Regions from separate parts of the Nitratidesulfovibrio sp. SRB-5 genome, predicted to be linked through region 3. Evidence: predicted binding sites of a transcription regulator. Region 3 holds the regulator's gene; each other region holds the start of a gene.
The links. The regulator sigma-54, encoded in region 3, starts transcription at its own class of promoters, with help from an activator protein. The targets are predictions, from matches to a motif close to CTGGCACGGNNNNTGCTT.
Positions count from the first base shown of each region.

Region 1 (5,427 bases), on a different contig from region 3:
AACATGACGCGACGACGGGACGATGCACGCGCATCGTTCCGTCGTCGTTGCGTTCCGGGCGAAAGCGGAAGATTCGGCGGGATGGGCGGACGCGGGGCGTCCCGGCGGGGCAGGTCGTCAGTACGCCAGTCAGCGGGCCAACCGGTGCGCCAACCGGTACGCCAGTCGGCCCACTAGTTGAGCCGCTTGTTGTGCTCGGGCATGACGGCCAGCAGGGTGTCCTTGTCCAGCGCCTCGGAGCGGGCCAGCAGGCTCTGGCCGCGCAGGGCGGAGGCCCCGATGCGCCGCATCACCGACTGGTAGGCGGGGTGGGCCCGGTCGGGCAGGTTGTCCAGAAAGCCGTGGCGGTTCATCAGGGTCAGCAGGCTGCGCACCGCTTCGGCCATTTCGGCCATCTCGGCGCACAGGTCGGCGCGCAGATCCATGTCCAGCGCGGGCTTGGTGCCGTCGGTACGGGTGGCCTCGCCAAGGCGGCGGAGCATGTCCTGGTCTTCGTTGGTCAGGTTTTCAGCGGCCTGGCGCATGATGTTTTCTTTCATGAGTGTGCCTCCTTGGCTTGGAATAGCCGAAGCAGGAAGCATGCCATGCATCCATCATGGCATATTTGCAGTGTTTTTTTGTTGCCGCGTCAGTTTTTGGACGAAAGGAAGGACTCGGGCGCGGCAACCTGCGCGGCTGTCGGCGGCATGTTCCTGCGCGACCCCGTGCGGCCCTTGCTATCCGGCGCGGCGGTCCCCCACGGGGCCGCCGCGCCGGGCGCGTTGTCATTTCAGGCTGGCGAGTTCCTTGTTGATTTCGGCCAGCAGCCCCTTGTCCTTGGGCTGCGCCGCCAGCGCCTTTTGCAGGTGTTCGCGCGCCAGGTCCGGCGCGTTCTTTTCGTATTTCTGGATCATGGCCGTGTAATAGTGGGCCACGGCCGATCCGGGCGTCAGCCTGATGATGGCCGCATAGTCGGCCAGGGCGTCATCGAACCGTTGCAGTTCCAGCAGGCCGTGTGCCCTGTGGTAGTAGGCGTCGTCGTCGCCCGCATCGAGTTCGATGACCTTGCCCCAGAAGGTCACGGCGTTGGGCCAGTCCTTGGCCCGGCTGAACAGTTCCCCCAGCTTGGAAAGCGATTCCGCATCACCGGGGTTTTGTTGCACCTTTTGCATCAGGGCCGCGATTTCGCCCGCGTCGGCGCCGGCCTGTCTGGCTTTTGCCGCTTCCTGCCGCCCCGGCCCGGTGGGCCCGCGCAGAAAGGCTGTCAGGAACGTGGCGGCCACGGACAGCGCCACCAGCATGATGACGATTTTTCGCGCATGCAGCGCGTGCACGGCGGTACCTTCCGTATTACGCATCGGAGCCCTCCTGCGGCGCGCCTCGGCGGCGCAGGGCAAAGAACGGCAGCAGGCAGATGGCCAGGCTGCCTATCCACACCCAGTTGACCATGGGGTTGATGTTCACCTTCAGCGGGGTAACCCGGTCACCGTCAAGGTCGTGGATGGTGGCGTACAGTTCCTCGCCCAGGCTGAACAGGATGGAAACCTCGCTGCTGGGGTGGCTGAAGTTGCGGTACACGCGGCTCTGCGGGGTAAGCTGTCCCACGGGTTTGCCGTCCTTGCTCACCGATATGACCGCCTCGTCGATGGCCATTTCCGGCGTTTCGCGCTGGCGTTTTTCCACGTAGACGAAGTCGTAGCCGCCGAAGGAAAACTTTTCTCCGGGCGACAGCGGGGCTTCGTGGCTCTTCTGGAACGGGCCGGACACAGCCACGCCAAGGACGATGACCGCAAAGGCCAGGTGCGAGCCGTGGCTGCCCATGAACCAGCGGGTGCGGGCGGCGCCGGGGTTCCGCAGGGCCAGCAGGATGCACGAGACGGTCACGGCGGCGGCAGAGGCCACGCCCGCCGCCGACAGCAGGGGTTGCACCCCGCCCCACCAGCCTACGGCCACGATACCGGCCCACGTGCCGGCCACGGCCAGCAGCGCGCCGGGCTGGCGCACCCCGCCGGTCCAGCCCAGCCACGGCGCCACGGCCAGCAGCATGGCCATGGCCGTGAACAGGGGCAGGCAGATGGTGTTGTAGAAGCCCTGGTTCACCCCGACGGGGTTGGCCTGCCACAGTTGGCTTATCACCGGCCAGATGGTGCCCAGCAGCACCACGCTTCCCAGGGCGGAAAGCAGCCAGACCAGCAATACCACCGCGCCACGCCTGCTGGCGGGGCCGGGAGTTTCGCCGCCCTTGCCGGGCCGGGGCGCCACGCCCAGCACGGCCAGCGTGATGACGATGCCGGCAAGCATGGCCAGCAGCAGCGGCCCGCCCACGCCGCCACCGCCGAAGGCGTGCAGCGATTCCACCACCCCGCTGCGTACCAGGTACGTGGCGAAAAGGCACAGCAGCAGGTTGAGGCAGGCCAGGAATACGTTGGTGCGGCGCAAATCGCCCAGCCGCCGTTCCACGAGCATGGTGTGCAGCAACGCCGTGGCCGAGAACCACGGGATCAGCGAGGCGTTTTCCACCGGGTCCCACGCCCAGTAGCCGCCCCAGCCCAGTTCCATGTACGCCCACCAGCCGCCCAGCAGTATGCCGGCGGTCAGCAGCACCCACGAGGCGATGTTCCAGTTGTGCGCGACGTCTATCCAGCGCTTGCGCTCTTCGGACATGACGGACGCCAGCGCCAGGCAGGCGGGAATGGCGAAGCCCGCATACCCCGCGAACAGCAGCGGCGGGTGCAGGATCATGCCGATGCTGCGCAGCAGCGGGTTCAGCCCCTGCCCGTCCGGCGGAGGACTGGCGTTGATGACGAACGGGTTGTTGGGTCCGGTGAGCAACAGCAGGAAGAACGCCAGCAGCGGCAGGAAGAACAGCCAGAAGTGGGTGCGCGTGCGGGGTGCAAGGCCTTGGTAGGCGCCGGAAAACATGAACAGCAGCCCGGCAACGGCCATGCACAGCGCCCAGAACAGCAGCGAGCCCGCCTGCCCGGCCCAGAACGCGGTGATGGTATAGAACAGGGGCAGGGTGCTGTCCGTGTACTGGGCCACGTAGGCCAGCGAAAAGTCCCGCCCCAGCAGTGCCCGCAGCAATACGGCAGAGGAGAGGATAACCAGTGACGTTGCGCCAAGGTATGTCCGCTCCAGCCATGGCAGGGCGCGGTCCCTGCCGTGCCATGCCTCCAGGCAGGCTAAACCCGCCGCCAGGACGACGAGAAGCAGGGCGATGAGCATCGCCCCGTTGGCCATGAGATACATCCATCCTCCAATGTCCGGAACAGCCCGGACATGCTGAAGGCGGAACGCGATGCGCCCCGCCGTTTACCGTCGTCCCGCCGTTTACCGTCGTCCCGCAGGTCTGCCGGGCCGTGTGCCATGCCTGATGAGGAACGTTGTCCGCATGCGGATTCCCCTTCCTTCACCCGTCCCTGCCGCACCATGCGGCAGGGGCGGGCGGAAGGCGTGGTGGGAAATCCGAAGGCGGCATGTCCGCAATGCGACCGTCAGCCGCAGCGGGTATGCGGGCCTGAAGGAGGGGCGACGGCATGGTTTCCGTCCGCCGGGGCCTCCAGGACCGTCACGGAAAGGGCCACGCTTGTGCGGTCGTGCGTGGCGTCCGGGTCATGCGCGGCGCCAAGGTCGCCAAGAGTCAGCGCGGCAGCCATGGCCGCGCTGATGGCCATGGCCGCCGCGACGTTTCCGAGGCATTCGATCATCTGTGTTCACGGGGTCCGTCGGCGGGCATTAAAAGGCGCCCTTCAAGGTGTTGTATTCCTCCAGGGTTATTTCCCCACGCGCCAGCCGACGGTTCAGGATGTCCATGGAATCGTTCCGATCCGCCCGGCAGTCTGCGGCACGGCGGCTTCTGGCCACGAAAAGGCATGCCAGGGCCACCAGCGCGATGCCCGCCACGACAAGCGACGAATCAACGTGCAGGTTGTGCCAGAAGGCCCCAGAAAAATGGTGCGGGTATCCGGACATGGGTGTCACCTCCGTCCTGCCTGTTGCAGGGGTGCGTGCCGCGTGCGCACGGCATGGATGTTGCGGACGAGCCACAGGCCCGCCGCCAGCGGCGTCGCCTGCTGGCGGTTTGGCTAAGGCAGGAGTCGTGCCAGCGTGTGCGTTGAATTTTAACATCATGAAATGAAAAAGAATTATGAACAGCCTGCCAGGTGGCCGCAGTTCAGCCGCCCCGGCGGCATGGGTAATTCGGTTACGGGTGGGTTGGATGGTGTGGGTAAAAAGGTTACATATCCCCGCCGACAGGAGGAACCGATGGTATTGAACCCCGACATGCCCGACCGCAAGGGCGCGGCATCTCGCCTTTCGCCGTGGCTGGTGGTGGGCATGGCCATGATTCTGGCGCTGGCCGTGGTGGTCCTTGCGGTGCGCAACACCCAGCGTGAGCGACGGCACATGTCGCAGAATCTCATGGACCGGGCGGAAGCGCTGATCTGGGCGCTGGAGGCGGGCACGCGGATCTGGATGGGCAAGAGCGGGGGCGGGCAGCATTTGCAGGCCCTGCTGGCGGAAACCGCCAGGCAGCCGGGCATCGCCTACATGGCCGTGGTGGACGGGCGCGGCGTCATCATCGCCCACAGCAACAGGGACAGCATAGGGCAGCCCCTGCACGCGGCGGAGGACGGCGGCATTCCCGCAACCACGCAGGAGAGGCAGTGGCGCACCATTGAAACCCCTTCCGGCAAGGTTTTCGAGGTGTACAAGGTGTTCTCGCCGTCCCTGCCGCTGCTGCATGATGCCGGGCACGCCCCCGGCTCCAGTTGCACGGACGGTGGCGGGTCTTCTCCGCCAACCCCTTCGGGATATGGCGAAAGTGGGGCGGAACGGCACGACATCTTCGTGGGGCTTGCCGTGGCGCCGTTCGAGGAGGCGCTGACGGAAGACCTGCGCAATGCGGCCATGTTCGCCCTGCTGGTGGTCACGCTTGGCTTCGGGGGATTCATCTCGCTGTTCTGGGCGCAGAACTACCGGCTGTCGCGCAGGCTGCTGCGGGATACGCGGGCGTTCGCGACGGAGGTTGTCACCCAGCTTCCCGTGGGTCTGCTGGTCACTGACGGGGATGACGCCATCACCATGGCCAACGCCTCGGTGGCGGCCATGCTGGGGCAGAAGCAGGAGCGGCTGGAAGGTTCCCCCCTGGGCGGCAGGTGGGGCGTGGACTGGCGTGGGGCCTGCGACGACCTTGCCGCGGGAAAGCCCGTCATGGAGCGGGAATGCGAACTGGTGGCGGAGGACGGAAGGGTGGTCCCCGCAAGCCTCAGCGCCTCGCGCATCGTCAATGAAGACGGCGAATTCCTGGGCCACCTGTTCATCCTGCGCAACCTGGAGGAAGTGAAGCGCCTGCAAGACCAGTTGCGGCGCAACGAACGGCTGTCCGCGCTGGGCAACCTGGCTGCGGGCGTGGCCCACGAGATCCGCAACCCCCTCAGTTCCATC
Region 1 is NZ_JAIOTY010000002.1:1,248,105-1,253,531, forward strand. It holds gene K6142_RS12560 (hypothetical protein) at 174-539, opposite strand; gene K6142_RS12565 (hypothetical protein) at 765-1,337, opposite strand; gene K6142_RS12570 (heme lyase CcmF/NrfE family subunit) at 1,330-3,228, opposite strand; gene K6142_RS12575 (hypothetical protein) at 3,474-3,686, opposite strand; gene K6142_RS12580 (SHOCT domain-containing protein) at 3,715-3,951, opposite strand; gene K6142_RS12585 (ATP-binding protein) at 4,246-5,427, shown strand, end outside.
Region 1: a site for sigma-54 is predicted at 4,068-4,085, ahead of K6142_RS12580 (SHOCT domain-containing protein). Genes of this name have one in related genera too.

Region 2 (5,427 bases), on a different contig from region 3:
TGGTCCGCCTGGGCGATGTCCCCGCCGCCCTGCCCCTGTGGGATGCGGTGCTGGCCGCCCGGCCCTGGCACGTCAACCTTGCCCTGCGCGCCCACGACGTCTGGCGCGGCGTGGACACCCCGGAGGCCGAACCCGCCGGGTCCACCGCCGTGCTGCTCTATTCGTGGAACAAGGCGCAGGAGCTCGACACCGCCCTTGTCCACCTGGCACCCGGCCTGCCGGACGTGGCCCGCATCGCCCTGCTGGACAACGGCTCCACCGACGGCACCGGCGACGTGGTGCGCGCCTGGGCCGACAGGTTCGGCGCGGACCGTTGCACCGCCGTGCACCTGCCGGTCAACGTGGGGGCCGCCGCCGCGCGCAACTGGCTGATGCGCCTGCCGGAAGTGGCCGCCTGCGACTTTGCCGCCTATCTGGACGACGACGCCGCCGTGCCGCCCGACTGGCTGCGCCGACTGGCCGGGGCGGTGCGCCGCCAGCCGGATGCCGCCGCCTGGGGCGGGCGCACCCTGGACTGGCACGCCCCGTACATGGTCCAGTCCGCCGACCTGCACCTGACCGCGCACTTCCGCGCGCCGGAAGGCACCCCGCCGCACCTCGCCGCCTTCGCGGACGACACCCCGCCACCGCCCGACAGCGCGACCGGCGAGCCGCAGCGCGACACCCTGTCGCCGGAGGTGGCCTTTTCTCCGGCCCGCGCCCATGCGCTGCCCTTTTCGGTCAGCGACCTGCACGCCCAGGTCACGGACATGGGCCGCTTCGACTACCTGCGGCCGTGCATTTCGGTAACCGGGTGCTGCCACATGTTCCGCACCACGGAACTGCTGGAGGGCGGGGGGTTTTCCCTTTCGCTGTCGCCTTCGCAATACGACGACCTGGAACACGACCTGCGCCGGGCCCGCGACGGGCGCCTGGCCTGCTACACCGGCTTTCTGCCCGTGCGCCACATGAAGCGCAGCGGCAAGGCCGTGCGCATGGGGGCGGCGCAGTTCGGCAACGGCCTTGGCAACCGGTACAAGCTTTCGGGCATGTTCGACGCCGTCGAGGTGCTGACCATGCGCCGCCGCGAATTCGAGGCGCTGGAACGCGACCTGCTGCGCAAGCTGGCGGCGCTGGCCGCGCGCAAGGCCCCCTGACGGCAGGACCTGACGGCAAGGCCTGAGACAGGGCTTGCCGACGGGACTTGTTGGCGGGGCTTGCCGACGGGACTTGCGTGGACCGGGCCCGTCAGGCACGATTCTCCGGGCTGGCACGATTCTTCAGGTTGGCGCCATTACCCGAGCAGGCACGACCACTTCCCGAACGGGCCGAGTGGCCTTGCGCCCGGAATGCCCGGGCCGACCCGGCCCACCACGGCCATCACGCCCCGCACCGGGGCATACGGCTGCCACGCGTACACACCGCGCGACCCGCAGGATACCGCATGCACGTCAAATACCTGATCATCGGCGCAGGCCCCACGGGCCTTGGCGCGGCCCACCGGCTGGCGGAACTTGGCGAACACTCCGTGCTGGTGCTGGAGCGCAACCCCTACGCCGGGGGGCTGGCCGCCAGCTTCCGCGACGCGGCGGGGTTCACCTGGGACATCGGCGGGCACGTGGTGTTCTCGCACTACGCCTACTTCGACAACCTGGTGGAAAGCCTGCTGGACGGCCAGTATCTGGAGCACATGCGCATCGCGCGGGTGCGCATCGCCGGGCGCTGGGTGCCCTACCCCTTCCAGAACAACATCCGCCACCTGCCGCCGGAAATGCAGTGGGAATGCGTGCAGGCCCTGCTGCCCGGCAACCGGCGCGAACAGGCGCCCACCAACTTTGCGGAATGGTTCGAATACGTCTTTGGCGCGGGCATCGCCAAACATTTCATGCGGCCCTACAACTTCAAGGTGTGGGCCACCCCCGCCGAACTGATGAGCTACCAGTGGATCGGCGAGCGGGTCAGCGTCATCGACCTTGAAATGGTGCTGCGCAACCTGGTGCTGCAACTGGACAACGTGAGCTGGGGCCCCAACAACCTGTTCCGTTTTCCGCTGCACGGCGGCACCGGAGAAATCTTCACCCGGCTGGCCGCGCGTCTGGGTGACAAGGTGCGCCTGAACACCCCCGTGACGGCGGTTGATCCGACAAAACGCACCGTGCGCACGGGCAACGGCCAGGCCATCACCTACGACCACATGCTGGCCACCGGCCCGCTGGACCTCCTTGTCCGCGACCAGATCGGCGCGGGGCCAGCCGCCGCCATGGTGGGCGACGACCTGCGCGCCGCCGCCGGACAACTGGCCCGCAACGGCGTGTACGTGGCCGGGGTTGGCGTGGACGACATGCGGCCTGAGGACATCCGCAAGGACGACACCTGCTGGATGTACTTTCCGGAATCCAACGCGCCCTTCTACCGCCTGACCAACTTCCACAACTACTCGCCCAACAACGCGGCCCGGCCCGGCCAGCAGCGCGCGCTGATGGCCGAGACCTCGTGGTCCGTGCACAAGCCGGAACAGCTGGACACCCTGATGGACAAGACCGTGGAGGGGCTTGTACACACCTCCATGCTCCATCCGGACGAGCGGGAGCGCATCGCGTCGCGGTGGTCCATTGCCGTGGATTACGGCTACCCGGTGCCCACCCTGGGGCGCGACGCCGCCCTGCGCCGCATCCAGCCGTGGCTGGAGGCGCACGGCATATACTCGCGCGGGCGCTTCGGCGGGTGGAAATACGAGGCCGCCAACATGGACCATTCGGTCATGCAGGGCGTGGAATGGGCCGGGCGCATGGTGCTCGGCGAAGAGGAAACGACGTATAAAATTTGATGAGATAATGAGGCAACGGAAAGGGGTCCCTTTGCGGCAGCCGTTGGGTGAGCGCACCGCGCGAACCTTGCCCTAGCCGTTAGGCGAGATTGCGAGCCTTACGGATAGGGACCGCAACGCGCGGATGGCGTCCGCAGAGCGTGAAAGGGCCTCCCTCCCCGAACCCCTCCCCCCAAACTTCTTCATTGTGGGAAACTCGTCGTTGGCGTGGCGGAGTGCGCCACCCCAGCAATACGCTTCTCATTTTTCCCACCAATACCGGTTCCATTTCCGAGGCACACACCATGAATGCACAACGCTACGAGGCGCGGCGCGAAACCCTGCGCGCCGCCATGCGCGAAAAAGGCCTGTCCGCCCTGCTGGTCAGCCATGCGGCCAACCGATTCTACCTTTCCGGCTTCGAACTGCACGACGTGCAGCTGAACGAGAGCGCCGGGTACCTCATCGTCACCGCCGACGGCAACGACTGGCTGTGCACCGACCCCCGCTACCTCGACGCGGCCCGCCGCCTGTGGCCCGAAGAGCGCGTGTTCATCTATTCCGGCGATGCGCCGGGCCAGATCAACGGCCTGCTCAAGGACAAGGTGCGCGGCACCGTGGGCTTCGAGGCGCGCGCCGTGACCCTGGACTTCTTCGACAAGGTCTCGCCCGGCCTGACCATGGAACGGGCCGACGGCATGGTCGAGGAAATGCGGGTGATCAAGGAACCCGAGGAAATCGAGCTGATGCGCCGTTCCGCCGCGCTGAACCACCAGCTCATGGAATGGGTGCCCGGCATCCTCGTGCCCGGTCGCACCGAAGCGGAAATCGCCTGGGACATAGAAAAGTTCTTCCGCGAACATGGCGCCAGCGAACTGGCCTTCTCCAGCATCGTGGGCGTTGGCCCCAACGCCGCCCTGCCCCACTACGCCCCCGGCGACGTGCCCCTGACCGAAAACTGCCCGGTGCTGGTGGACGTGGGCGCGCGGCTGGACCTGTACAACTCGGACCAGACCCGCACCTTCTGGGTGGGCGACAAGCCCGCCGACCACTTCTCCCGCGCGCTGGAACAGACCAAGGCCGCCCAGGCCGAGGCCATAAGGATCATGCGCCCCGGCCTGCCCGTGGCCGACGCCTACCGCGCCGCGCGCGCCCACTTCGAGGCGCAGGGCGTGGCCGCCCACTTCACCCACGCGCTGGGCCACGGCATAGGCCTCGAAACCCACGAGCCGCCCAGCCTGAACCCGCGCAACGAAATGATCCTGAAGCCCGGCATGATCGTGACCGTGGAGCCCGGCCTGTACTACCCCGAATGGGGCGGCATCCGCTGGGAATACATGGTGCTGGTCACCGGGGACGGGGTGGAGATTCTCTAGCCCCCTCATCGGCCACGCGACTGGCACGGCAGATGCGAGAAAAGGCCGCCCCCGAAGGGGCGGCCTTTGTTTGTGCGCATGGGCGCCGACATGCATTGCACGCCATGCGCGGGCTCCGGCCTCAGTCCGCTCCCCGGGCCGGGTCCAACCGTTCTCGCAACAGGCGGGCATACGTCGCCGCCAGCGCGGCATCGTCGGCAAGCGCACGGCCACTCACGGCCACCGCAGCCACGCACCGGCCATCCTCCGCCAGCAGGGGCACCCCGCCGGGCAGGCTGGTCAGCAACGGATCGCAGAAGTCGTTCAGGGTCAGGCCGCCGTCGAGCAGCCGCTTCCTGAAGGCTTCCGTGGTGGCTCGCATGCGCACCGCCGTATACGCCTTGGCGATGACGATGGGCACCAGTCGTTCCGGCGCCCCGTCCATGCGGACGAAGGCCAGCAGGTCGCCGCTGCCGTCGGTCACGCACAGGCAGACAGGCAGTCCGCCGTCGGCGCGGGCCAGGCGTTCGGCCTCCATGGTGGCGTGCAGCGCATCGTCCAGCAGTATGGTCCGCATGCAGCCTCCGCCTACAGCAGGCACAGCGAGATGGCCGGAATATAGGTGATGGCCATGAGCAGGGCGATCATGGCCAACAGGAACGGCCAGGCCGCCCGCACCACGTCGCCGATGCTCACCTTGCTGATGCTGCTGGCCACGAACAGGTTAACCCCCACCGGCGGCGTGATGAAGCCGATGGCCAGGTTCACCACCATGATCACCCCGAAGTGGATGGGGTCCACGCCCACTTTCGTCACCAGCGGCAGCAGGATGGGGGTGATGATCACGATGGCGGCCAGAGCCTCCATGAAGGTGCCCACCCACAACAGGAACACGTTGATCAGCAGCAGGATGGCGATCTTGTTGCTGGTCACGCCCAGGATCATGGCCGCGATGTGGTCGGGCACCTGCTCGATGGTCATGATGTTGCCGAACAGGGTGGCCATGGCCATCAACACGATGATCACCGACGACGTCTGCGCCGATTCGACCATGCAGTCCCACATCCCGCGCCAGGTGATCTCGCGGTAGATGAACAGGCCCACGATCATGCCGTACAGGGCGGACACCGCCGCCGCCTCGGTGGGGGTCATGATGCCGCCGTAGATGCCGCCCAGCACGATGACCGGGACCAGCAGCGCCCACTTGGCTTCCCACATGGCCCGCATCACCGAGCGGAAGTCGCGGTGCCGCGCCTCGCCGCGCCAGCCCTTCTTCAGCGAGATGTA
Region 2 is NZ_JAIOTY010000002.1:4,482-9,908, reverse strand. It holds gene K6142_RS07620 (glycosyltransferase family 2 protein) at 1-1,136, shown strand, start outside; gene K6142_RS07615 (protoporphyrinogen/coproporphyrinogen oxidase) at 1,424-2,806, shown strand; gene K6142_RS07610 (M24 family metallopeptidase) at 3,091-4,161, shown strand; gene K6142_RS07605 (GlcG/HbpS family heme-binding protein) at 4,283-4,717, opposite strand; gene K6142_RS07600 (TRAP transporter large permease subunit) at 4,729-5,427, opposite strand, start outside.
Region 2: a site for sigma-54 is predicted at 1,283-1,300, ahead of K6142_RS07615 (protoporphyrinogen/coproporphyrinogen oxidase). Genes of this name have one in related genera too.

Region 3 (5,427 bases):
GCACGAAATTGCTTTCGCGCAGATCCATGCCCAGCACCAGGCCCTGGTAGTGGGACAGCGCCTCGCGATTCAGGATGGTGACCATCTGCGGGGCAAGGCTGGCGGGCAGGCCGTCCACGGTAAAGTAGCGCAGGTCTTCCAGCACGTTGAGAACCGTGCTTTTGCCCGCGCCGGACAACCCGGTGACGATGATGACGGGAAAGTCGGCGGCGGCCACCGGGCTGCCCGCATCGGCGCCCCTGCCGAGCGGCGCGTGGGCCGTGCCTTCGGGGGCATGGCCCGGGACGGGTGCCGGACCGGATCCCGGGGATGCCGGGGTTGCCCCGGATGTGCCCGGCGCACCGGGCGAATCCGCCGGGGCGAATGCTGTGTCGGGCGGCGTGGCCTTGCTTGGCATGGCTGGTTCCTCTGGCGGCGCTGCGCCGAATGCCGTTGCAGGACGCGTCAGGTGCTGCGCGTGGCGGCTACATGTAGAGGACGCGCGTTACGGCGTGACGACAGCCCACGGCGCCATCCACGGCCTGCCCGCAACGTCATTCATGGCATGCCCCCCGGACAGGCCGTGACGACCGCGGTGACCACAACGGGCACGACGGGCACTGGTCTCAGGTGGTTCGCATGATCGCCCGGAAGGCCTCGCCGTCCTGCGCCTCGATCATGGCGCGGCGAAACTGCGGATCCTTCAGCAGGCGCGAGATGTGGGCCAGAATGCGCAGGTGCATGCCCGCCACCTGTTCCGGGGCCAGCACCAGGAAAAAAAGGTGGCAGGGCTTCATGTCCAGCGCATCGAAGTCGATGCCCGGCACGCTGCGGCCCACGATCACCACGATGTCGCTGATGTTGGCCAGCTTGCCGTGGGGAATGGCCACGCCGTCGCCTATGCCGGTGGTGCCCAGCGATTCGCGGTCGTGCAGCACGCCCAGCGCAACGGCGGCATCCACTTCGGGATGCCGCCGTACCACGGCCTGCACGAGTTCCGCCAGCACCTCTTTCTTGGTGCCGGCGGAGAGCTCGGGCAGGATCAGATCATCGTGAAGATACTCCGAAAGCCTCATGTATGGCGCCTAGACGACCGGATCGATAAGACCGAAATCGCCGTTGCGACGCCGGTAGATGATGTTGACGCGTTCCACCTCGGCGTTCAGGAACACCAGGAACTCGTTGTCGCCCTGGTCGAGCTGCATGGCAGCTTCGTCCACGTGCATGGGCTTGGGGGCGAAGTGGTCGGTGCCGGTGATGGTCCGTTCCTCGCCTTCGCCCACGGTGCCGAAGGTAAACACGTCGATGCCCTTGCCCAGCTTGTCGGACTGCACGGAACGGCGGCGGTCCTTCAGCTTTTCGACCTGCTTGCGCAGCTGCGATTCCAGCTTTTCAAGCACCAGGTCGATGGTGGCGTACATGTCTTCGGACTGTTCGACGGCGGAGAAGGTAAAACCGTCGCCGGCCATCTGCACTTCCGCCTTGTGGCGGAACTTGTCGACGGAAAGGTTCACCTGCATTTCCAGGGCGGACTTGCCGACGAACCGGCCAAGCTTTTCAAGACGGCGGCGGGCGTACTTCTTCAGGTGGTCGGAGGGTTCGAAGTTCTTGAAGGTGAAGGCGATGTTCATACGCTCCTCCTGTGGTGAGAGGGGGAATGCGGCGCGCGGCCCGCACGCTGGGTGCTGCTGCCGGGTGCGCCGCCGGAGACGGATGCCGCCCTGCGCCGGTTGCGGCACGGGGCTCTTGCCGTCAGAACAGTTCCTTCCGCTTGGAAGAGGAGGGAATGTCCATGGCAGTACGATACTTCGCAACGGTCCTGCGGGCAATATTGACTTTGAGCTGATCCTTCAAAATTTCACCGATGCGCTCGTCGCTCAGCGGCTCGCGCGGGTCTTCGTCGGCAATCAGCTTCTTGATCAGCGCCTTGACGCTCTCGGAACCCACCTGGCTGCCGTCGTCCAGTTCCAGCGCGCTGTTGAAGAAGAACTTCAACTCCATGATGCCGTGCGGCGTGGCCACGTACTTGCTGGTGGTGATGCGGCTGACGGTGGATTCGTGCATGCCGATGTCGTCGGCGATGTCCTTCAGGATGAGCGGCTTCAGGCGCGAAACGCCGTCCTCGAAAAAGCCGCGCTGGTACTTCACGATGGATTCCACAACCTTGTACAGCGTGCGCTGGCGCTGGTACAGGCTCTTGATGAGCCAGGAGGCGGAACGCATCTTTTCCTGGAAATATTCGCGCTCGCCCGCAGACGCGGCCGCCGCGGCGGACCGCTCGTACATGGTGCTCAGTTGCAGGTGCGGCAGGCCGTCCTCGTTGAGCATGATGATGAAGTCGTTGTCGTACTTGTAGACGTACACGTCGGGGCTGACGAACTGCGGATCGCCGCCGCCGTAGCTGGCGCCGGGCATGGGGTCCAGGGTCTGGATGAGGTCCAGGTACTCCTTCAGGTCCTCCATGGTCAGGCGGAACTTGCGCAGCAGCGGCTTGTAGCGGCGCTTCTCCAGGTCTTCCAGGTGGTCGCGCACAAGCTCCACCAGCACCTTGTCGCGCGTGTAGCCCAGCATCTCTATCTGCACCAGCAGGCATTCCTGCGCGGTGCGCGCGGCCACCCCCACGGGGTCGAAGCGCTGCACGGCGTGCAGCACGGGGTCCACCTCGCCGGGGGTAGCGCCCGCCATTTCGGCGATGTCGTCCACCGTTGCGTGCAGGTAGCCAGACGAGGCGATGTTGCCGATGATCACCTCGCCGATGTCCTTCTGGCGCTCGGTCAGCGAGGACAGGCGCAACTGCCACATCAGGTGCCCTTCCAGCGAGGGCTTGGCGGCGTAGCGCGCCTCGAACGAGGTCATTTCCTCCGGCAGTTCCGATTCGCGCACCGTGGATTGGCGGCTGGTGCTGGCGAAGTCGCCGAGGTAATCTTCCCAGTCGGCATCGCGGGCGATCTCGCGGTCATAGGCGACATCTGCGGCGGCCTCGGCGGCTGCGTCGCGCGGATCGGCCACCTCTGCCTGGGGCCCCTCGTCCTGGGCTTCTTCCAGAAACGGGTTTTCCAGCATTTCCTGCTGCACCGTCTCGACAAGCTCCAGCCGCGAAAGCTGCAACAGCCGGATGGCCTGTTGCAGTTGCGGCGTCATCACCAATTGCTGGGTGAGCTTGAGCTGTTGCCTGAGTTCCAATGCCATGCGTGGGCAACCCCTATGACTCCGCGCCGAGGCCGAAGGCCTGGCCCGGTAATCCTGCATTCTTGCGTTGAGGCCGAAGAACATGACGACGCGATACGAGGCGCGACGACAAGCAAGAAACGGCCCACTGTGGAAATGTGTTCCCTTCCCCAAGAGGTTAGGCAAACCATGCCACAGAGGCAAGAAGTATGCAACCGCTGGCGCCCATGCGTCGCGATACTCCCGGACGCCTTACGCCCCCCTGCCCACGGCCCCGAAAAGGGGCGGTGGCAACAACGGACACGGCGCCCCCCGCAATGCGGAAGGCGCCGTGAACATGAAAGCCGAGCCGCCGGACATGGCGCATATGGCGCACATGGCGGGGCGCCCCGGACGGGCAGACACGATGTCCCGGACTACAGCGAAAAGCCCTCGCCCAGATACACGTCGCGCGCGCGAGGGTTTTCCACGATGTGCTCGGGGGTGCCTTCCAGAATCACCTCGCCCTGGTGCACCAGGTAGGCCCGGTCGCAGATGTGCAGGGTTTCTCGCACGTTGTGGTCGGAGATAAGCACCCCGATGCCCCGGTTGCGCAGGCCGGTGATGAGTTGCTGGATGTCGTCCACGGCCAGCGGGTCGATGCCCGCGAAGGGTTCGTCCAGCAGGATGAACTTGGGATCGCGGATCATGGACCGGGCAATCTCCAGCCGCCTCCGCTCGCCGCCGGAAAGATGCATGGCCACGGAATTGGCCAGGTGGGTGATGCCGAAGTCCTCCAGCAGCATGTCGCCCCGTTCCTTCTGCTGCGCCTTGGAAAGCCCGGTGTGCTCGAGAATCATCTGAAGATTCTGGCGCACGGTAAGGCGGCGAAAGATCGAGCTTTCCTGCGGCAGGTAGCTCAGCCCCACCCTCGCCCGTTCATGCAGGGGCCAGTCGGCGATGTCGCGGCCATCCAGTTCTACCCTGCCTGAAGTCGGCTTGATGATGCCGATGAGCATGTAGAATGTGGTGGTCTTGCCCGCGCCGTTGGGGCCCAGCAGACCCACGGTTTCGCCCTGGGTCACCGTCAGCGACACGCCGCGCACCACCTCGCGCTGGCCGAACTGCTTGTGCAGGTCTTCTCCGCGCAGCACCGAGCTCACTGGGCAGCCCCCCCGGTGGCGGCATCGCCCTTGGCGTCCTTGGTGTCCTTGGTGTCCTTGGGAGCGGACTTGGCATCCTTGTCGCCAAGGGGGTTCACGTCGCCGGACGAGGTGAACACCGCCTGAACCCGCTTGGTGGAGGTGCCGCGCACTTCACTGCGGTTTTCGCGGGTGTAGAAGGTGATGACGTCGCCCCTGATGCTGTTCTCGCCCTCGTGCAGCACGGGGTTGCCTTCCATGACCAGCACGGCGTTATCCACGGTGTAGGTGGCTTTTTCGCATTCGCCGGTGCGGTTTTCGCGCTTCATGCGCACCTTGCGTTCGGCCACCATGCGGTCGATCTCGCCCGCGTCCATGCCGGACATCCCCGCAGCACCGGATTGGCCAGCCGCTCCGGACGCATCCGCCCCCTGCCCCGCCCCGCCCTTGCCGGGCTTGGCCGCCTTCTTGCGCAGGTGCAGGGTAATCTTTTCGGCCCACATCTCGAAGTCGGGGCGCTGGACGTACACGTCACCCTCGAAGATAACCACCTGGCCCTTGGCGTCGTACTGCATGCGGTCGGACTTGACGGCGGTGGGCACGTCGCGGCGCACTTCCGTGGCCGACTTGGCGTCCGCCGCCATGGCGGGTGCGGAAAAGGTCAACAGCAGCGCCACGCACAGCGCGGAGCGGATGCCGGTATGTCTCATTGCCTGATCTCCTGCTTGGTTGACTTGGAAGCGCCCGCGCCCTGCTGCGCGGCCTTGGCCGTCGGGGCCTTCTGGCCTGATGCCTTCTGGCCCGATGCCTTCTGGTCGGGTGCTTTCTTTTCGGGCGACTTTTTGGCCGGGGCTTTCTGCACGGCCTTCTTCTGGGCATCGGCGCTCTGCGGGGCCGCCTTCGGGACCGCCACATTGCCCGGCACGGGCTGGCCGCCACCGTCGCCCGCACGGGGGGTAAGCAGCATGCTCACGCCTCCGCTGCCGCGCAACACGTCGCTGGTCATGTCCCATTCCAGCCGGGTGGCGTTGCCCGCAAGGCTCTGCCCCTCTATGCGCGCCCCTTCCGGAAAATACATGGTCCGGCTGGTGCCGTTGTACACCATCAGCCGGGCGAACAGATCGTGGCTGTCGTGGGTGGCGTGCACGTCGTCCCACAT
Region 3 is NZ_JAIOTY010000001.1:1,744,941-1,750,367, forward strand. It holds gene rapZ (RNase adapter RapZ) at 1-217, opposite strand, end outside; gene K6142_RS07150 (PTS sugar transporter subunit IIA) at 606-1,055, opposite strand; gene hpf (ribosome hibernation-promoting factor, HPF/YfiA family) at 1,065-1,610, opposite strand; gene rpoN (RNA polymerase factor sigma-54) at 1,732-3,168, opposite strand; gene lptB (LPS export ABC transporter ATP-binding protein) at 3,564-4,289, opposite strand; gene K6142_RS07170 (LptA/OstA family protein) at 4,286-4,978, opposite strand; gene lptC (LPS export ABC transporter periplasmic protein LptC) at 4,975-5,427, opposite strand, start outside.

Region 4 (5,427 bases), on a different contig from region 3:
CTGAAGGAAGAAGTGGCGGCGGGGCTTGCGGCGGCGGGCCGCGCGCCGGGGTTGGCGGTCATTCTGGTGGGTGAGGATCCCGCCTCGCAGGTGTACGTGCGCAACAAGGAGCGCGGCTGCGAAGAGGCGGGCATCCGGTCCGAGGCGTTTCGCCTGCCTGCGGACACCACGCAGGAAACGCTGGAAGTGCTCATCGACGAACTGAACGGGCGCGCGGACATTGACGGCATTCTGCTGCAACTGCCGCTGCCCAAGGGGTTGAACAGCCAGCGCTGTCTGGAGCGCATCAGCCCCAGAAAGGACGTGGACGGCTTTCACCCCGAAAACATGGGGCGTCTGGCGCTGGGGCTGCCGGGCTTTCGCCCGTGCACCCCGGCGGGGGTGATGACCCTGCTGGAACGGTATGACCTGTCGCCTTCGGGCAAGAAGGCCGTGGTGGTGGGGCGCAGCAACATCGTGGGCAAGCCGCTGGCGCTGATGCTGGGCGCGCCCGGCAAGTACGCCAACGCCACGGTGACGGTGTGCCATTCCGGCACGCCGAACCTGGCCGAAGAGTGTCGCCAGGCGGACTTCCTGTTCGTGGCGGCGGGGCGGCCCTGCCTGGTCACCTCGGACATGGTCAAGCCCGGCGCCGTGGTGGTGGACGTGGGCATCCACCGCACCGACGAAGGGCTGGTGGGCGACTGCAAGTACGACGACATCAGCTGCATCGCATCGGCCATGACTCCGGTGCCCGGCGGCGTGGGGCCCATGACCATTGCCCAGTTGCTCATCAACACCGTGATCTCGTGGAAGGGCCGCACCGCTGCGGCGTAGCCAGAATCCGAAATATTTAGTCTGCATGCGCGCCGCGCGGGGAATGCCCGCGCGGCGCTTTTATTATTTGCGGGCGACGCTATGCGTGGCGCGGCACGTGGTGTAACATGAAAGAACTATGCCGCACATGTGCGTGACGGCGGCGTTTGAATCACCACAAGGAGGGCTTCTATGCGCAATGTATTCATGAAGATGGCGCTGTCTGCGGCGCTTGTTCTGGCCCTGGGCCTGCCGTCCCTGGGCTTTGCGGCAGAGGCCGCGCCCGCCCCGGCAGACCATGGCGTCCACGACGCCAAACCCGCTGGCGAAGGGCCGAAGATGATGATGGATGGCGCCGACACCATGATGCACATGAAGGACATGTCCAAGGGCGAGATGATGATGCAGCAGGGCAAGGGGATGATGGACAAGAACGCCCCCATGACCCCCGGCAGGAAGAAGATGATGGAAGGACATGACAAGATGATGCAGGGCAAGAAGATGATGATGGAAGGCCATACCATGATGATGGACGGCAAGAAGATGATGGACATGGAGGCCGCCGGGGCTCCGAAACAATAGCGGCAAAGCCGCTCCGGTCGGACGCAGCCAGAAGCAGTCCGGTGCAGGGTGTGCTTTTCGGGCGGGGTCATGGAAGCATGACCCCGTTGTCGTTGCGGCGGGTGGCCGGACCGCACGGCAGAAAAAACAGTGGAGCCCTTGCGGGCAGTTCCTGCCGCCTTGCGCGCCTTGTCAAGATTATCTATCTTTACATTCCAATGTATTGCCTAATGTAACCCAGCGCTGGCACGGCTCGTGCTTTGCGACTCCGCAGGGAAGAATCTTCCCCGGTTCCGCGTGCCCGCCTTCCACCGGGAAGGCAGGCGAGACGCGTTACGGACCGGGGTACTTCGCGCCCGAGGAGATACGCATGTTACGCGCCCTCTATTCCGGCGCCACCGGCATGAAAACCCTGGCGCAGGGCATGCAGGCGGTCAGCAACAACCTGGCCAACGTGAACACCGTGGGGTTCAAGCAACAGCAGGCGCTGTTCGAGGACCTCATGAGCCAGTACGCGGGCACGGGAAACTCGGCATCCACCTCCATCAGCCAGGTGGGTCTGGGCACGCGCCTGACGGATATCCGGACCGTGTACGGGCAGGGATCGTACGAATCGGGCACCGATATCACCGACCTGTCCATCAACGGCAAGGGGTTCTTCCAGGTTTCGCTGGACGGCAAGACGCATTACACCCGCGCGGGCAACTTCCGGTTCGACAAGGGCGGAAACCTGGTGGACCCCAACGGCTTCGTGCTGAACGGGCGGGCCATCACCAACGGGGTGGAGGGTGCCACCGGCCCCATCAGCCTGCCGCCGGGCGCGGACGGGCGCAACGTCATGCCCGCCAAGGCCACCACGTCCATCACGGCGCTGAACAACCTGGGTTCGGGCGACAGGTCGTCGGATGCGGCCAACCCGTACTTTTCGCTGCTGTCCAAGTGGAACGGCACGGCGCAAAGTCCCCTGGGCGATTCGGCCTACACGTACAAGCAGTCCATCAAGGTTTACGACGCCACGGGCAACGCCCATGACGTGACCATCTATTTCGACGGCGCCGGGCAGAGCGGCGGCAACAAGCATTTCGAATTCGTGGTGAGCATGGACCCGGCGCACGACGGTTCGGGCATGGCCGGGACATCCGCGGCGGGGCTGCTGATGTCCGGCACGCTTACCTTCAATTCGTCCGGCCAGTTGGTGAACATGTCCGCCTACACGCCCACGGGCACCGACGCCACCAACCTCAGCAACTGGGCTCCGGCGTCGTTCGGCGCGGGCGGATTGCCCCAGTTCACCGCCACCTTTGCAAGCGGCGGCGGAACGCAGGTGGTGGGGCTGGACCTTGGCCTGACCTCGTCCACAGGGGCCTGGACGGCGGGGGCTGGCAGTCCGGCTGCCGTGGGCAGCAACGCATCCAACCTGATGGGCATGGGCGGGGCCACCCTGGCGGCGGTCAGCACCACGGCCTACGGCGGCAGTTCGTCGGAAATCCGGTCGAAGCAGGACGGCTACGCACAGGGCTTTCTGGCGGGCATCGACATCAGCGCCGACGGGATCATCACGGGGCGCTACAGCAACGGACAGAACGACGACCTGTACCACATCACCCTGTACCGCTTCACCAGCGAGGACGGCCTGCGCCGCGAGGGCATGAACCACTTCTCCGCCACGCTGGAATCCGGCGCGGCGCAAGAGGGCCTGCCCGACACCCAGAACTACGGCACCGTGGCGGCCAAGAGCCTGGAACAGTCCAACGTGTCCATGGAGCGGGAGTTCGTGAACATGATCATCTACCAGCGCGGCTTCCAGACCAACTCCAAGTCGATCATGACGGCGGATTCCATGATCCAGAAGGCGCTGGAACTGAAGCGCACGTAGTGTGCCGTTTTGGCAGAACCACCAGGCAGCATGAAAGGCCGCTTCCGGAACCGGGGGCGGCCTTTGGCGTTGTGCGGGGGGACGGGCGGGGTGTTACTTTTTTCCGCCCGGCTGCGTGGCGGTGCCGTTTGGCGCGGATTCATCCGGCGCGGCCTTGTCGGGCACGGTGGCGCCGCGCCCTTGCGACAGCAGCACGCCCACCAGCACCAGGGCTGACGCCGCGTACTGCTGCGGCGTCAGCTGGTCGCCCAGCAGCACCCGGCCCATGAGCAGGGTGATTACCGGAATCAGGTTGATGAACGCCGAAGCCTGCCCGGCGGGCAGGCGGCTGACCCCGAAGTTGTACAGCCCGTAAGCCCCCAGCGAGATGCACGTGCCCAGATAGACCACGGACAGCGTGGGCAGCAGCGGGAAGGCATCGGGCAACTGCGTGGTGGGCAGGAACAGCAGCGGCAGAAAGAACGCGCTGCCCGCCAGAGACTGCACGGCGGTGATGAACAGCGGGGGATACGTGGCGGACAGCTTCTTGGCGTTGATGACATAGCCGGTGGCGCTGACCATGGCGCATAATTCCAGCAGGTTGCCCAGCAGGGGGTTGGGCGCGTTGTCGGAACTGGTCCCGCCAAGGCTCAGCCAGATAACCCCGATGATGGCCAGCACGAATCCGGACCACACCCGGCGGGCCAGCCGTTCGCCCAGCACGATCCACGCGGCCAAGGCCACGCACAGCGGCATCACCGAAACGATCATGCCCGCCTGCGAGGCCGATGTGTAGCGCAGGGCGTACGCCTCGAACACGAAGTACAGGCACGGTTCGCACAGCGCCATGGCGCCGAGGCGCTTCCAGTCGCCCTTGCGGTAACGCACGTGGCGAAAGTTGCGCCACAGGGCCAGGAACACCGCCGACGAAATGCCCATGCGGCCGAACACCACCACCATGGGGTCGAACCCTTCCAGCGCCACCTTCATGGCGATGAACGAACTGCTCCACAGCAGCATGGCCAGCAGCAATGCCAGAGTGGCGGAAGAGACGGGGACGGTGCGTGATGCGGACATGGCGGTGCAGGGAGCAAAAGGTGCAGGGCGCGCGCCGCGCCGGGATGCCGGGCGGCGGCATGTAGCCTGGGCAGCGCTGTGCATGCCCGGCGCATTGCCGAAGGAATGCCGGTCGCCACGCCGTACGGTGTCAACGGCAGGACCGGTGGGCGCACACTATCCGCGCGGTGTCCGGGTGTCCACTGGCATGGGCTGGGGCGGTGCTTTCGCTGGCGTCTTTTCTTGCGGGCCAGTGGGCGCATGTGCCCCGGCGGCGGCCATGCGCAATGCGGGCGGCGTGCGGCGTCCGGAGTGGCGGCTGCCAATGGCAACTGGCCCGCCAATGGCGACGCCCCGGCGGCAGGTGCCGTCGGGGCGTCCGGGATCCGTCATGCGAGGCATGAAGGGGGCTGAACAGGAAGAAGGCCGGGGGGCGCGGCGGATTGTCCGCCGGGCGCTACGCCTGCTTGCGGCGCTTCTCCCACAGCTTCATGTCCTTCATCTTCTTGCGGCGCTCGCGTTGCAGCGACTTGCACACCAGGGGCATGTCCTTGCGGTAGCCGTATTTGTCCCTGTAGCTGTCAGGTGTGAGGTCGTGAGAAGCCAGGTGCTTGCGGGTCAGGATCTTGAAGGTCTTGCCACATTCCAGACAGGTGATGGACTTTTCCTTCAGCGCCTTTGCAGCGTCGGGCAGCGGTGCTTCGGGAGCGGCCTGCTCTTCGCAGGGAACGCCATCGCTAATCTGACGGATGGCCAGCGCGATCTTCTGCACCATGGAACTGATCTCTTCCTCGTTCATGGTGCGGACGCTGGCCTGAGCCTTCACGATGTCGAGGGCCTGCTTGAGATATTCTTCCATTTCGGTTCTCCTTTGCGGTGGCGGGTGTGCAACGTCATGGATGGTGCCACGCTGGTCGCCATCATCGCACTCCGCATGCGGAATGCCGCTTCCAATGTTGCATGATGCACAATTTTTCCGGTAGACGTCATGCTCTTTCGTGCTCAGCAACGCGCATGCGCACTGCATTATCACCATGCGATGTGCAATACCATTATTTTTTTACATGCAAAATTACACACCTGGCGCAGCGTGGCAGTGGGTGAAAACGCAACGCCGCTCCAGGATGTGATAGGGGAGCGGCGAATGGGTTGCGGCACTC
Region 4 is NZ_JAIOTY010000002.1:180,482-185,908, forward strand. It holds gene folD (bifunctional methylenetetrahydrofolate dehydrogenase/methenyltetrahydrofolate cyclohydrolase FolD) at 1-816, shown strand, start outside; gene K6142_RS08250 (hypothetical protein) at 988-1,377, shown strand; gene K6142_RS08255 (flagellar hook protein FlgE) at 1,727-3,232, shown strand; gene K6142_RS08260 (DMT family transporter) at 3,326-4,288, opposite strand; gene K6142_RS08265 (MucR family transcriptional regulator) at 4,725-5,126, opposite strand.
Region 4: a site for sigma-54 is predicted at 1,600-1,617, ahead of K6142_RS08255 (flagellar hook protein FlgE). Genes of this name have one in related genera too.